One region of the Pseudalkalibacillus sp. R45 genome, then DNA from elsewhere that is predicted to be linked to it. Evidence: a T-box and tRNA genes for the amino acid it is inferred to sense, from the RefSeq annotation. Region 1 holds a T-box; the other holds one or more tRNA genes.
What was found. The T-box of region 1 lies ahead of serS (serine--tRNA ligase). A T-box ahead of a tRNA ligase gene usually reads a tRNA of that ligase, here a tRNA-Ser.
Positions count from the first base shown of each region.

Region 2: it has a tRNA-Ser gene. The T-box ahead of serS (serine--tRNA ligase) is inferred to sense a tRNA for this amino acid. The anticodon was not compared.

Region 1 is NZ_JBQQCL010000028.1:775-8,205, forward strand. Features, by position in the region: gene ACTWQL_RS23370 (YaaC family protein) at 1-674, opposite strand, end outside; gene guaB (IMP dehydrogenase) at 811-2,268, shown strand; gene ACTWQL_RS23380 (D-alanyl-D-alanine carboxypeptidase family protein) at 2,440-3,786, shown strand; gene pdxS (pyridoxal 5'-phosphate synthase lyase subunit PdxS) at 4,055-4,939, shown strand; gene pdxT (pyridoxal 5'-phosphate synthase glutaminase subunit PdxT) at 4,964-5,557, shown strand; T-box leader at 5,597-5,821, shown strand; gene serS (serine--tRNA ligase) at 6,102-7,379, shown strand.
Region 2 is NZ_JBQQCL010000013.1:86,703-95,713, reverse strand. Features, by position in the region: tRNA gene ACTWQL_RS18825 (tRNA-Ile) at 143-219, opposite strand; tRNA gene ACTWQL_RS18820 (tRNA-Gly) at 230-303, opposite strand; tRNA gene ACTWQL_RS18815 (tRNA-Pro) at 312-388, opposite strand; tRNA gene ACTWQL_RS18810 (tRNA-Arg) at 393-469, opposite strand; tRNA gene ACTWQL_RS18805 (tRNA-Leu) at 499-584, opposite strand; tRNA gene ACTWQL_RS18800 (tRNA-Leu) at 650-735, opposite strand; tRNA gene ACTWQL_RS18795 (tRNA-Lys) at 744-819, opposite strand; tRNA gene ACTWQL_RS18790 (tRNA-Gln) at 824-898, opposite strand; tRNA gene ACTWQL_RS18785 (tRNA-Asp) at 931-1,006, opposite strand; tRNA gene ACTWQL_RS18780 (tRNA-Glu) at 1,069-1,143, opposite strand; tRNA gene ACTWQL_RS18775 (tRNA-Ser) at 1,172-1,262, opposite strand; tRNA gene ACTWQL_RS18770 (tRNA-Asn) at 1,266-1,340, opposite strand; gene ACTWQL_RS18765 (SprT family protein) at 1,515-1,964, opposite strand; gene cmpA (cortex morphogenetic protein CmpA) at 2,106-2,219, shown strand; gene ACTWQL_RS18755 (Tex family protein) at 2,244-4,397, opposite strand; gene ACTWQL_RS18750 (PP2C family serine/threonine-protein phosphatase) at 4,538-5,140, opposite strand; gene sigB (RNA polymerase sigma factor SigB) at 5,133-5,930, opposite strand; gene rsbW (anti-sigma B factor RsbW) at 5,896-6,369, opposite strand; gene ACTWQL_RS18735 (STAS domain-containing protein) at 6,366-6,701, opposite strand; gene ACTWQL_RS18730 (PP2C family protein-serine/threonine phosphatase) at 6,764-7,774, opposite strand; gene ACTWQL_RS18725 (anti-sigma regulatory factor) at 7,788-8,189, opposite strand; gene ACTWQL_RS18720 (STAS domain-containing protein) at 8,192-8,548, opposite strand; gene ACTWQL_RS18715 (STAS domain-containing protein) at 8,561-9,011, opposite strand, start outside.

The sequences.
Region 1 (7,431 bases):
CCTTTTTCTCCAATTTCAATGACAAACATAGACCCTGAATAATTCACCTCGGATTCAGTTGCAAATTGCTGTTTAAGGAACTGGTTGAACCGGGTATTTGTCATATGTAATGGATCCAATATTTTGTCGGGAATCGACATTGATCCGCAAGAAGAGATAGAAACCTGCAGCAACTGAGAGGACCCATTGATTTGTCGAAACAAGTCATCCATCTCAGGAACGTGGCTAAGAAGTTCCTGCATCTGAAACTTGTCCCCTTCAATTGTCTCCAATTGGAATAGTTGTTCTGAAAAATAAGGGAACAATCCATTCCTTTGTACTTTGATCTCATCCTGTAAAAATAAATAATTTTGTTTTTTCCTTTTTCGAGTCGTGACCCCATGTGCCAATAATGCCGTTGATTCGGGGTAGTAAGGATCGACTGTCAGCAGACAGCATTTGATCAATTGTACCATCCCATAATATAAAAGGACCGGCTGGAGTTCCATCGGTGAACTTTTACATAAATCGAAATATCGCTTCCCATGTGTTAGGTAATAAATAAAGCTATAACAGTTACGGTAACTCAGTTCATCGCTCGACAATTTTGAAGATGAACGTTGATAGCATCCCTTCAGATATCGCTGTGTGGATGAGGCACTTAGAAACTGATCGTAGCTTTTCCATTCATCCATTGACATCTCCATGAGTTCACATCCATATAGCGCAAATTTTGAGAAAAGTCGAACTTATTACTACATTCTTGACAGTAGTTTACCCCATTGTTAATCTACAAATAATATTTTAAACGATAAAAGGAGAGTGGGACTTATGTGGGAAGAAAAATTTGCACGAGAAGGACTAACGTTTGATGATGTTTTGCTTGTTCCTGCTAAATCATCTGTACTTCCTAGGGATGTTTCAGTAAAAACACAGCTATCTGAAAACGTCAAATTGAACGTACCGATCATCAGTGCAGGGATGGATACAGTGACGGAATCGAAAATGGCGATTGCGATGGCACGTCAAGGTGGACTTGGAATCATCCATAAAAACATGTCGATTGAAGAACAGGCGGAACATGTGGATCGTGTCAAACGTTCAGAATCTGGTGTCATCACCAATCCATTTTATCTCACTCCAGAACGTCAAGTGTTTGATGCAGAGCACCTGATGGGGAAATACCGTATTTCCGGTGTTCCGATCGTGGATGAAAATCGCAAGCTCGTCGGGATCATTACCAATCGTGACATGCGTTTCATCCAGGACTATTCCATTAAAATCAGTGATGTAATGACCCATGAGAACCTCGTCACAGCTTCTGTTGGAACGACATTGAAGGAAGCAGAGGAAATCCTTCAAGAGCACCGTATCGAAAAGCTCCCACTCGTTGATGAAAACGGTGTGTTGAAGGGTCTCATCACCATCAAGGATATTGAAAAAGTGATTGAATTCCCGAATTCCGCAAAAGATCAGCATGGAAGGCTGTTAGCCGGAGCTGCAGTCGGTGTGACAGCAGATGCGATGATGCGTGTAAAAAAGCTTGTAGAAGCTGGAGTCGATGCACTTGTCATTGATACTGCACATGGTCATTCCGAAGGTGTATTGCAAAAAGTGAAGGAAATTAAAGACGCTTATCCTGAGGTTACCATCATAGCAGGGAACGTTGCGACGGCTGAAGGTACTCGTGACTTGATTGAAGCTGGAGTTGATGTCGTGAAAGTCGGAATTGGACCAGGATCGATCTGTACAACCCGGGTCGTTGCAGGAGTGGGTGTCCCTCAGGTCACAGCCGTATATGAATGTGCGACAGAAGCAAGGAAACATGGTGTTCCAATTATTGCCGACGGCGGAATCAAATTCTCAGGTGACCTTGTCAAAGCACTTGCGGCGGGCGGACATGCAGTCATGCTGGGAAGCTTGCTTGCAGGAGTCGATGAAAGTCCAGGTGAGCGGGAAATCTATCAAGGACGTCAGTTCAAGGTTTACCGAGGTATGGGCTCGATTGGCGCGATGGAGCGAGGAAGCCGTGACCGTTATTTCCAAGAAAATAACCAAAAGCTTGTACCAGAAGGAATTGAAGGACGGGTCCCTTATAAAGGACCGCTGGCGGATTCAATCCACCAGCTTGTCGGCGGGCTACGTTCAGGTATGGGATACTGCGGCACACCTTCAATTGACGAACTTCGAGAAAATGCGATGTTTACTCGCATTACAAATGCTGGACTTCGAGAAAGTCATCCACATGATGTGCAAATTACGAAAGAAGCACCAAACTATTCTGTCTAACGAACCAGCATGACGTTAGTCACACAATTGTTATAAAAGATACGATGAATTTACTATTTTCGATTTTTTTCAGACAGTGGGTCTTCCACTGTCTATTTTTTTAGATTTTGTTATGGTACAATAACCTTTGTTGTATTTAGGGTTGGAGGTGCAAAAAGGTTGGTAAACCGAATGAAACGAACAGTCATCATCACGTTAGCCATATTACTTGTAGTCACTGGAGTCGTTACATCAAATGCAAATACAGGGTATGCTGCTCCGGACTTGCAAATGGAGGCTGAATCTGCCATTCTGCTTGATGCGGAAACAGGAAAGATTTTGTTTGAAAAGAACGCAGATCTAATGCTGCCACCAGCAAGCATGACGAAAATGATGACGGAATACTTAGTTTTAGAAGCAATTGAAAATGGAGAAATTAGCTGGGATACGCCCGTTAAAATAAGTGATCGTGCACATAAAGTTTCTCAAGATTCAAGTTTGTCGAATGTTTGGCTCCGTAAAGATGCAGATCCAGATTACACAATCAAAGAACTATTCGAAGCTGCTGCCATTTATTCTGCAAACGGGGCTACAATGGCGATTGCAGAAACGATTGCAGGATCTGAAGCGAACTTCGTCGACATGATGAATGATAAGGCGAAAGAACTTGGTTTGGAAAAATATGAATTCGTCAACAGTACCGGACTGAATAACAGTGACCTGAAGGGTGAACACCCGAAAGGCGATGCTGATGCTATGAATATGATGTCAGCTCGTGACACGGCGAAATTAGCATATCATCTGTTGCAAGACTATCCTGAAGTTCTTGATACGGCGAAAATACCTGAAAAAACTTTCCGTGAGGGTACAGATGATGCGAACCGTATGATCAACTGGAACTGGATGATTCCAGGTAATCCTCAAGGATACGGACTTGCCTATCAAGGGATTGATGGCTTGAAGACTGGTTCCACTGAACTTGCAGGTTACTCTTTTACAGGAACTGCGCAAAGAAATGGAATGCGTCTGATTTCAGTTGTCATGAAAGCTGATTCATATAATTCAAGATTTGAAGAGACCAAAAAGCTTTTGGATTACGGGTTCAACAATTTTCAAAAACAAGAACTTGTAAAAGCGAATTATGAAGTGGAAGATAAGGCGACTTTACCTGTCACAAAAGGGAAAGAAAAAGAAGTGGAAGTCAAGGCGACGGACGCTCTATCAGCTGTGATCGCCAATGGTGATGAAGAGAAATATAAACCAAAGGCAACATGGGATAAAAAAGCATTGAATAAAAAGGGACAATTGACTGCACCTATTAAAAAAGGGGACCAAGTCGGGACGTTGTCACTCACTTATTCCGGGAAAGATGACTATGGCTACATAAATGAAACTGCTAAGAAAAAAGCAAGTGTTCCGATTGTTGCCCAAGCAGATGTCGAAAAAGCAAACTGGTTCGTGCTGATGATGCGCGGTATCGGTGGATTTTTCGGTGACATCTGGTCAAATGTCGTCGATGGGATCAAAGGACTGTTTTAAACGAAATGCATAAAAAGAGGCTGACTCTAACGGGTCAGTTCTTTTTCTATAACCTTTTCATGATCATAAGATTTTCTTTAACAGTGAAATACGAAAAAATCAACAAATATGAATAAGTGTCTATCATAAACAAACATTACCAATAGATTAAGTAAGTATAAACGTAGTGTCTTTATAGGCATGAGTGTTGAAAAGTGATACAATAGTGTAGGATTTAAGAATCAATGAAATACACCTAAATTACACCTACTGATAGGGGGAATTATACATGGTACAAACAGGTACTGATCGTGTAAAACGTGGAATGGCAGAAATGCAAAAAGGCGGCGTCATCATGGACGTTGTCAATGCAGAGCAAGCGAAAATCGCTGAAGAAGCAGGTGCTGTTGCTGTAATGGCGCTTGAACGTGTTCCTGCAGATATTCGTGCAGCTGGCGGAGTGGCGCGTATGGCAGATCCAACAATCGTTGAGGAAGTCATCAATGCGGTTTCGATCCCGGTAATGGCGAAAGCACGTATCGGACATATTGTCGAAGCGCGTGTACTCGAGGCACTTGGTGCTGACTATATTGATGAGAGTGAAGTTTTGACTCCTGCAGATGAAGTTTTCCACTTGAACAAGCGTGACTTCACTGTACCATTCGTATGTGGTGCACGTGACCTTGGCGAAGCAACTCGTCGTATCGGTGAAGGTGCTTCTATGCTTCGTACGAAAGGTGAGCCAGGAACAGGTAATATTGTCGAAGCTGTTCGTCATATGCGTCTGATCCAATCACAAGTCAAGAAAGTGGTCGGTATGAGTGAGGACGAGCTTATGACAGAAGCGAAAAACCTTGGTGCTCCATATGAAATTCTCCTTCAAATCAAAAAAGAGGGAAGACTTCCAGTCGTCAACTTCGCTGCAGGCGGTGTCGCATCTCCAGCAGACGCAGCATTGATGATGGAACTTGGAGCAGATGGCGTATTCGTAGGCTCTGGAATTTTCAAGTCTGATAACCCTGAGAAGTTCGCTCGTGCTATTGTCGAAGCGACAACTCATTATCAAGATTATGATTTAATCGCTAAATTGTCTAAAGGTCTTGGAACAGCTATGAAAGGTGTCGAGATTTCTTCTCTACAACCATCAGAGCGTATGCAAGACCGTGGTTGGTAAGAAGCGTAAAGGAGACAGCATAGAATGGTCACAGTTGGTATTCTTGCCCTTCAAGGAGCAGTCCGTGAACATGCTCGATCACTTGAAGAGAGTGGGGCAAACGTTAAAATTGTCAAACGTGTAGAGGATCTTAATGAGATCGACGGGCTTGTCGTACCTGGTGGAGAAAGTACAACGATGCGTCGATTGATCGATAAATATGAAATGTTCAAGCCTTTACAGGATTTCGCTAAATCTGGCAAACCGGTTTTCGGGACTTGTGCAGGATTGATTTTGATGGCAAAGGATATCATCGGTCAAGAGCATGGTCATCTTGAAGTGATGGACATGCGTGTTCACCGTAACGGATTCGGCCGTCAACGTGAAAGCTTTGAAGTACCTTTGACAATCAAAGGGCTTAAAGGAGAAGAAGACTATATCGGCGTCTTCATCCGCGCTCCTTATATCGAATCTGTTGGGCCGGAAGTTGAAGTATTGGCAACTTTCCAGGATAAAATTGTTGCTGCTCGCCAGGGACGTTTTCTATCCTGTGCGTTCCATCCGGAATTGACAGATGATCACAGAATGCACGGCTATTTTGTCGAAATGATAGAAGAGTTGAAGAAAACAGTTGCATAACATTTTGAAATAGTGTAAATTACTACTAACACATTTTCAGATCGAATGTTGACAGGAACTAGTAGCATGAATTCTTTGTAAAGAGAGCCGATGGTTGGTGCAAATCGGTCAAAGAAACTTGTGAATCCATCCTTGAGTAAAATGCGGAACGGGTGAGAAACCTCAGTATGTATTTTCGGTTCGTAACCGTTACATTACTTGAGTGGTACCATCTTTGTGGTGGTACAACTAGGGTGGCAACGCGGGTTAGCTCTCGTCCCTATCCATGTGTGTGATATATACATTCATGGTGGGACGGGAGTTTTTCTATTCTAGACGGGTGATAAACTTCGCATTTCGTCGTTACTTGGTTTTAGAGGTCCTCACCGTATTAACAACATACGCCTCCGGTCCTTAAAACCGCGTGCCTCGAACTACTCGTTTCTAACCCGTCTAGTTAAGCGGGTGATAACTTCGCATTTCGTCGTTTCTAGTAGATGGGTGATAAACTTCGATTTTAGTGGTACAACAACATTGACAATTATTATAAAAGGAGGAATACATGATGTTGGATTTGAAATTTGTTCGTGATAATTTTGATGAGGTAAAAGAAAAGCTTTCTACTCGTGGAGAAGATATTTCTGGACTTGATCAGTTTCAAGAGCTAGATGAAAAACGACGCGAGTTAATCAACAAAACGGAACAACTCAAAAGTGAGCGTAACAATGTATCTAAAATGGTCGCTGAATTTAAACGTGAAAAAAAGGATGCTGATCAGCTGATTAAAGAAATGCGTGAAGTCGGAGAAAAGATTAAAGCGTTTGATGAGGAACTCCGTCAGGTTGAAGAAAAACTTCAGAGTATCATGCTTACTCTACCGAACATCCCTCATGAATCTGCTCCAATCGGGGAAGATGAAGAGGATAATGTCGTTGACCGTGATTGGGGCGAGATCAGGAAGTTTGATTTTGAACCAAAACCTCACTGGGACGTTGCAGTTGATTTAGACATCGTGGACTTTGAAAGAGCAGCGAAAGTAACAGGCAGCCGTTTTGCTTTTTATAAGGGTCTTGGTGCTCGCCTTGAGCGCGCGCTGATCAATTTCATGATGGACTTGCATGAAGATCAGCACGGTTACACGGAATTGTTACCACCATACCTCGTCAATCGCGACAGCATGACTGGTACTGGTCAACTACCGAAATTTGAAGAGGATGCATTCAAAATCCGTGAAGAGGATTATTTCTTGATTCCGACTGCGGAAGTACCAGTGACAAATTTACACCGAGATGAGATTTTGTCTTTAAAAGACCTTCCAAAAGCGTATGTAGCTTTCAGTGCATGTTTCCGTTCAGAGGCGGGGTCTGCAGGACGTGATACACGAGGGCTCATCCGTCACCACCAATTCAATAAGGTTGAGCTTGTACACTTTGTGAAGCCTGAGAATTCTTATGAGCAGCTTGAAACGCTGACAGGTCACGCTGAAAAAGTGTTGCAGCTCTTGAAGCTTCCATACCGTGTGATGAGCATGTGCACAGGAGATCTAGGCTTTACGGCAGCGAAAAAGTACGATATCGAAGTTTGGATTCCAAGCTATGAAACCTATCGTGAAATTTCTTCTTGCAGTAATTTCGAAGATTTCCAAGCACGTCGTGCAAACATCCGTTTCCGACGTGAACCGAAGGCGAAACCAGAGTATGTGCATACATTGAATGGATCTGGACTAGCAATTGGACGTACTGTTGCTGCGATTTTAGAGAACTATCAGCAAGAAGATGGATCTGTCGAAATTCCGGAAGTCCTGCGTCCATATATGAGGAATAAGGCAGTCATATCTAAGTAAAGGACAACAAGAAAACCAAGGAGTTTCACCTCGTTTTCAAATGTCTGCTATC
Region 2 (9,011 bases), on a different contig from region 1:
TGTAAAACTTAAAAATTGATCAGGGTTCTTTTTAAAAAGACCCGTTTCACGCTTGGCTTTTGTTCAGTTTTCAAAGAGCTAAATTGTTTGCTTCGTATTGAGAATCAGATTAGATAGAAACTCTATTCGAAGGAGTTGTTAATGGTGGGCCTAAGTGGACTCGAACCACCGACCTCACGCTTATCAGGCGTGCGCTCTAACCAGCTGAGCTATAGGCCCATTGAAAGAATGGAGCGGGTGATGAGAATCGAACTCACGACCAGAGCTTGGAAGGCTCTTGTTTTACCACTAAACTACACCCGCAAATATAATGGTCGGGAAGACAGGATTTGAACCTGCGACCCCCTGGTCCCAAACCAGGTGCTCTACCAAGCTGAGCCACTTCCCGTATATGGCGCGCCCGAGAGGAGTCGAACCCCTAACCTTCTGATCCGTAGTCAGACGCTCTATCCAATTGAGCTACGGGCGCATAAATGAATATATGGAGTTGAGAATTTATGGTGCGGTCGAGAGGACTCGAACCTCCACGGGTATACACCCACTAGCCCCTCAAGCTAGCGCGTCTGCCATTCCGCCACGACCGCTAAATTGTTGATTTCCAAAACTAGTGATGCACCTTCAAATGTAGACATTGCACCAATTATAAGTATGGTGCGGGTGGAGGGACTTGAACCCCCACGTCGCAAGGACACTAGATCCTAAGTCTAGCGCGTCTGCCAATTCCGCCACACCCGCAAAAAAAGTGGTGAGCCATGAAGGACTCGAACCTTCGACCCTCTGATTAAAAGTCAGATGCTCTACCAACTGAGCTAATGGCTCATTATGGCTGGGCTAGCTGGATTCGAACCAACGCATGACGGAGTCAAAGTCCGTTGCCTTACCGCTTGGCTATAGCCCATCGCATAACAATACATTTTTTAAGTTTATAAATGGCGGACCCGACCGGATTCGAACCGGCGATCTCCTGCGTGACAGGCAGGCATGTTAACCCCTACACCACGGGTCCATTCAGTTGAATAATTTGTGGCGAAACTTACATTCACCAATCAAATTGGGTTAAAAATAAAATGGTGACCCCTACGGGATTCGAACCCGTGTTACCGCCGTGAAAGGGCGGTGTCTTAACCACTTGACCAAGGGGCCGAGCTTAAAGTTTTAAATTGAACTTGAATGGCGGAGAAGGAGGGATTTGAACCCTCGCGCCGCTTACACGACCTACACCCTTAGCAGGGGCGCCCCTTCAGCCACTTGGGTACTTCTCCGTATGGCTCCACAGGCAGGACTCGAACCTGCGACCGATCGGTTAACAGCCGATAGCTCTACCACTGAGCTACTGTGGAATAATGTGCGTTTCGTTTTTTAGCGACAATAAACATTGTACAACACACGAACGATGAAGTCAATAACTTTTTTCACAAAAAAGCATCTTATATTTATGTGACTTTGTCGTATTTTAAGAGCTTGCCTCTATAGCGACTTAATTAAAGTAACATAATCATTTTTGTTAGTCAATACTATTTTAGATTTAACTTTCCGTTGCATTTTCCGCATACGAACTTGCGTGTATCGACTCTTCGTTTGCGCGGATATTGCTGGCCGCATTTTCCACATAGATAGATGTATTTGATCGGTTCCTGTCTTCGCTCACCAGGGATGATCTGGCAATATCGACTGCCGCCGACTTGTTTTAATAACTCTTTAAAATCCTGATCACGGTGCCGATAACCTTTTTTCATCAAATGGAGGTGGTAGTGGCAAAGTTCATGCTTGATAATGCCGATGAATTCGTCGAGCCCATGAATATCAAGCTGCTTTCTGTTGAATTCGAGATCGTGGCTCTTCAAGAGATAGCGGCCGCCGGTCGTCTTGAGTCGATTATTGAACCTCGCTTTATGCTTGAAAGGCCGATCGAAAAATTCATTTGATATGTTTTCCACTAATTGTTGCAATTCGTTTGTGTCCATTTCGTTCAATCCTTTTCGTTGCTATCTCAATTTTGCCAAAGGTTCTTCAAAATGAAAAGTAAACAGTCTGACACGAACAAAGGCAAGCCTTCTCACATAGACTAATAACCACCATTAAGGAAATTTGGGGAGGGGCTCATCGTGCCTTACTGGTTTAAAAAGCAGTTAAGGAATGCGTATTTCAACAAAGACCGTTATCAAATCAAATTATTGAACCAATGTTGGTTTTTTTACAGAAAAAAACACTGCTCTTAACAAGCAGTGCTTTTTGTGTATTCCTTAATTGGTTACCATCGTCAAGGCGATCCGTTGTTTATCCACGTTCACCTGTTCCACCCAGACTTTTACAACTTGCCCGACATGAACGACATTCATCGGGTGCTTCACATAATTTTTACTAAGTTTAGATATATGGACCAGGCCGTCTTGCTTGACTCCAATGTCCACAAAAGCCCCGAAGTCAACGACATTGCGGACGGTTCCTTCAAGTTCCATTCCTTCCTTCAGGTCTTCCATTTTCAAGACATCCGTCTTTAATAAAGGCTTAGTCACTTCATCACGGGGGTCTCTTGACGGTTTTACAAGTGCATCGACAATATCCTTCAACGTCAGTTCCCCAATATCCAATCTCTCTGCGTACTCTTTTAGCTCAATCGACTGGAGCTTTTCCTTGATTTCATCCGTACCGATTTCTTGTTCGGTCACATCCAATAAGCTCAAAAGCTTTCGGGTATCGTCGTAGGTTTCGGGGTGGATCGGGGTTTGGTCCAGCGGATTCTTCCCTTCAATGATCCTTAAGAAACCGATACACTGTTCGTACGTTTTAGCTCCTAGACGAGGGATCTTTTTCAGTTGAGTCCTGCTTGTGAACTTTCCTTCTTCTTCTCTTTTTTGGACAACATTATTTGCGACAACCTTCGATAGGCCGGCGACGTATTGCAACAAGGATGAAGAAGCTGTGTTTACGTTGACTCCGACCTGGTTGACCACTGTTTCCACGACGAATGTAAGGGATTCATTCAAACGCTTTTGTGAAACGTCATGCTGATATTGTCCTACCCCGATTGACTTGGGGTCGATTTTTACGAGCTCAGACAATGGATCCTGCAACCTTCTTGCGATGGATACCGCACTGCGCTCTTCGACCTTCAGTTCAGGGAATTCTTGACGAGCGATGTCTGACGCAGAGTAGACGCTTGCTCCAGCTTCATTGACGATCAGGTATGCCAATGGACGCTCCATCTCTTTGATCAGGTCGGCGACGAATTGTTCCGTTTCCCTGGAGCCTGTTCCGTTTCCGATCGCAACAATTTCCACATCATGGCGTTCGATCATCTTTTTCAAAATCGCTTTCGCCTTTTCAATATCCGAACGCGGTGGAGTGGGATACATGACATCAATCGCTAATGTTTTACCGGTTTCATCGACCACAGCCAGCTTACAACCCGTCCGATAACCTGGATCGACGCCTAACGCTACCTTACCTTTCAATGGGGGCTGTAATAAAAGGTGTCTGAGGTTTTCAGAAAAAATACGAATCGCCTGTTCATCTGCAATTTCCGTCAATTCGTTCCGTATATCACGCTCGATTGAAGGAGCAATCAACCGCTTATAGCTGTCTGCTATTGAACGTTCGATGTATTCAGCTGATGATGATCCTTTCACATACTTATTGTTCAGTTTTCTTAAAATTTTATCGGAAGGAGCAGCAATCGACACCTTCAAAACGTCTTCTTTTTCCCCGCGATTAACGGCTAACGTTCGGTGAGGAACGATTTTCTTTACAGGCTCCTGATAGTCATAATACATTTCATAGGTCTTGTCTTCAGGTTCCTCTTTTCCTTTCAGCTTCGTTTCCACCATGCCTTCCTGAAAAGTAAGCGAACGGATCCATGCACGGTTATCGGAATCATCCGATACCCTTTCAGCAATAATATCTTCCGCACCTTGAATAGCTTCTTCTGTGCTTAGGATACCTTTTTCTTCAGAGATGAAAGACTGAGCTTCTACCTCAATATCCACACCGCTTTTTTGATCCAGAATCAGTTCTGCTAGTGGTTCCAGTCCTTTTTCTTTAGCTGTTGTAGCACGCGTGCGTTTCTTTTGCTTATATGGGCGGTATAGATCTTCAACCTGTTGGAGTTTGGCGGCTTTATGTATTTCCGATTTCAATTCATCTGTCAATTTATCTTGTTCTTCAATTAATCGAAGTACTTCTTCTTTTCGCTTTTCAAGATTCCGTTTATATTCCCAGCTTTCCGAGACATTGCGGATCTGTACTTCATCTGCTGCACCTGTCAATTCTTTTCGGTATCTTGCGATGAATGGGACCGTATTTCCCTCTTCAAGAAGTTCGATGATATTTTTAATATACTTTTGAGATAATCGGGTTTCTTTTGATACTTGCAAAATAAGTTCTGTGTTGGTCTCCAAACTTGCTCCTCCTTGTAATACTGATATACGTACAAGTTTACCAAATAAGTGGCACCTTTGTAATCTTAGCTCTATACTTCACACCACACAAATGTTTGCGCTACACAAAAAAGAGCTCTCCCATATACGAGAAAACTCTTTTAAGTGACTTTCCCTATTACGAATGTCATATCATCAGCTACTGTACTGCATTTTTGGCGTAAATAACTGGCTGCCACTCTTGGATTTCTTGACTTCATGACATTCCGTTTATCTGGCGAGGATAGTTCAACACCATCAGAATAGGCAATGAACATGGATCCTGCTTGATATTGGATTTCTCTCACATCAAAATTCACAGGTTTACCTGAAAGAAAACCAGATTTTGGAATCGCATGAACCAGTTTTCCGGAGGGCAAGCCGATAATGAGGCGGATATTGCCTACGCCGCAATATTCAAGCAAGTTTTTCTGAAAATGAACTTTGAAAATCGTCAATACTGCTCCTCGTGTATATTGAAGAGATTCGTTGCAAAGCTCCATCAAGGTATGGATATCTTTGTCATGATGCTCTTCAACGATTAGAACAGTTTTAGTGGAAGCCTCATGTGCCGCCTGGCCGCTTCCCAAACCGTCCGCAACAACGCAGACAAAGTATTCATCGGTTTCTTTTGCAAAATAGCTGTCACCGTTACATTGTCCTTCCACTTTGGAACGTTGGAAGGTGCTCCAGTCTACATGATGGTGGACATTATTCTCAATCATGATTCAGTGCCTCCGAAGGATCGACACGTATAGCATCCTTCAACTTTTCAAGTGCTCTGCGCTGTAATCTCGATACATGCATCTGTGAAATATCCAAGCGTTTACCTGTTTCTTTTTGGCTTAAATTTTCAAAGTAAGTGCATTGTAATATCTGTTGTTCTCGTTCTGACAATACATGAAAAGCCTTTTGCAATAGCATACGCTGATCTGTTTGTTCATAACCGCTTTCGGTACTTCCTACAAGATCCAGGAGAGTGACCGTACTTCCTTCCTGGTCAGCTTCAATCGAGCTATCGACTGAAAGGGCTTGATAACTCTTGCCCATTTCCATCGTTTCCAGGATTTCTTCTTCTGAAGAGTCTAGGTGTTCCGCAATCTCCTCGACTCTTGGTGAACGCTGAAGTTCATTGGTAAGCTCTTCAACAGCTCGTTTGATTCGTGGACTAAGTTCCTTGATCCTTCTCGGGACATGGACACTCCAGGTCTTATCACGGATGAAACGCTTGATTTCACCAATGATGGTTGGAACTGCGAATGACTCGAAACTTCTTCCGAATTCAGGGTCATAACGTCGAAAAGCAGCCAGTAGACCGATCATGCCTACCTGCACTAAGTCATCGTGGATGCTTTTCCCTTTCGAAAATTTCCGCGCAAGCGAATGGACCAGGTCCTGATAATGTTCGACAAGTGTCGTTTGGATTTCTTGGTTCTCCGGGTCTTCTCGTAGTTGTTCTAATAACTCATAGACGAAGTCCTTATTGTGACGGGGCTGACTTGTATTGGTCGACACTTTCATCCACCCCATCTCTGTTTAGGTATTTCGTCATCATGACTACCACTCCTGCTTCATCGCTAATATTAACTTTATCCATTAGCGTTTCAATCAAGAAAAGACCCAACCCTCCTTCGTTAATTTGCTCGACAGGTTTACCGTTTACTGGACCGGTACTTAGTTTTGTCGCTTCTAAATCGAAACTTTTTCCTTTATCCATGACAGTAATTTCGAGTTTATCATCAAACATACCGTAAGAAAGGCGGATTTCACCCTCATCCTTTGAGCCGTATGCATGATTCACTGCATTTGTAATTGCTTCAGAAACCGCTATTTTAATGTCTTCGATTTCGTCAAATGTATAACCCATTCTACTTGCTATGCCAGAAACCGTCAGTCTTGCTACACCAACATAATCGGGCTTGGCCGGAATCACCATTTCGATAACGTCACTCATCGCGCCTCCTCCTCCTGGTTATTCTCGATGTTCATCACTTCTGTAAGACCTGTGATTTCAAATAATCTTTCAACTCGGTCGGTCATACCAGTGAGAGTCAGAGTACTGCCATATTGTTGTGAGGATTTTAGCGCGCCTACGAAAACACCTAGCCCCGTACTGTCCATATATTGGACTCCGCTGAGATCGACGACGACTTGCTGGTCTGGCTTTTGTGTAGCTTCCAACAATGTCTCTTTCAGTTTAGGTGCAGTATACGCATCTACCTCACCCACTAATACTAATTCATCTATATGAGTATCCGTTTCATTCTTCTTAATCTGTAAATTCATCTTCGACTTCCCCCTTGTGTATAGGAATGCATTACTTTATCAATACCACAACTTAACTAAGGCTAAACCGTTCTTTTCAAAATAATTAAGGTAAAATCATCCCTTAATTCAAATTCCTGTAATTGTTCAAGTTCAGCATAGACATTATCTACGATTTCTTGTGGTGATAAATGCATGTGGGAACGAATCAACGAAACCACTTCATCTCTAGAAATAAAACCACTGCTGGTCCGACACTCTGTTACACCATCCGAAAGCATGATGATCATATCACCAGCTTCGATCTTCTTTTCATATTGTTTGTATTTTGTATTCCGTGAAATACCTAGAACAAGCCCTTTTGCGGTGAATTCTTCGAAATCATCTGTTAGTGCATTATAATAAAACCCTGGCTCATGACCGGCACCCGCATAAAAAAAGCGATGGAGGTCTGTATTATAATGACCATAAAACATCGTAATAAACATTGTGGGATCAACGTTCTGTTCCACAACACGATTTAAGTTTTCAAGTACGATACTTGGGTGGTTCTGTTGTTCCGGTAAACTGTCCATCGCATATTTGATCATCGACATACAAAGGGCAGCGGGTACTCCCTTGCCGATGACGTCTGCAACAGCCACGCTAATCGATTCTGGACTGTTTTGTACGAAGTGATAGTAATCTCCGCTCATTTTCTTAGCTGCTTTACTAATTACACCTATATCAAGTCCATCTACCTTAGGAACATCCCCTTGAAGAAGAGTCTGCTGCATGCTCGCGGCTACCTCTATTTCAGATTCAAGGGCTAATTGTTTGTCACGGAGTATTTGATGCTCTCGGTAAGCCATGCCATATCCCATCATGACTTCTATTAAGAAATCAAATGAATCCTTTACCTGTTCGGGAATATCCCCGTTCAGAGATTCGAGCACAGTATAGTGAATATTGATCACTTCTTCAGGGGAGATGTTCTGTTCAATCATTTTCCGGCTGAATTGTTGTGCTTTATATAGGGCTTGTTCTGTTCTACCACTTAAATAAGCAGATAAGAACTGCTCATACCTTTCTACTAATAAACCTTTATCCCCCAACATTGCGATCCTCCTAGCGGAGCCATTTGGTAATATATATTTCTGTTCCTACATCTACTGTAGATTGGATTGCAAATTCATCCATCAGTCTCTTCACGCCTGGCAGACCAGCTCCCAGTCCTCCAGATGTTGTATACCCATCTTCCATTACTTTACGTATATCCTGAATACCAGGTCCGGTATCATTCGCAACAATCCGAAGACCCCTGCGGTTACCTTCTTCAATCGGCTCGATACAAATTTTTCCGTTCCCTGCATATAGATATATATTTCTTGCTAATTCGGATATCGCTGTCGTAATTCTGGCTTGATCTACACTTGAAAAACCTAGATCTTTCGCTAAGTCCCTACCTAACTGACGTGCACTGACTATATCCCATTCGTTTCGTACATCTACACAGGATTGGACGGCCATACTCATCCCTCCAAGTCCTGTTGTAATTTATCTAATCCTTGTTCTAGGTCTAGTGCTGTCGGTACATCCCTCATATTGATACCGAGGTCGATCAGTGTAATTGCTACAGGTGGTTGTATACCTGTCAATACGACTCTCGCCCCCATCAAATTAGACATTTTGACGACATCACCAAGTACTTTTGCAATGAAGGAATCGACCATATCGACCGATGTGAGGTCTATAACAATCCCCTTGGCTCCAGTGTCATGGATTTTACTTAATAGGTCTTCCTGAAATTGCAAAGCGGTCTTATCATCAAGTTCAACCTGAATCGATATCAATAAATACTCATGTAACTTGAGAATTGGCACTCTCATCCATAGTCCCCCCTAGGATAACGATTCTATTTTTTTGTTCGTAAGTTCTAATGCAGCTTCAATTCCTTTAAGAAGAGTGCTTCTTGTAGGGAATTCACTTAAATCAATGCCAAGGTTAACGATTGTCTGTGCGATTTCCGGACGGATTCCGACGAGGATACATTTCGATCCAATTAACCGAACGGCTTCTGCTGCTTGGATGATATGATGCGCAACCATCGTATCTACGACTGGTACACCAGTTATATCGATCAATACCACTTCTGAGCGGTTTGTTATGACACCATCCAAAAGGTTTTCCATGATCAGCTTCGCCCTTTCGGTGTCAATCGTACCGATCAATGGCATCACACTAATGCTTTCAAACACAGGAATAAGAGGTGCCGACAGCTCAAGCAAAGCTTTCTTCTGAACAGAAATTGTATCTTTCCAGTTTTGCGTGGAGTATGTGACGATCTTTTCA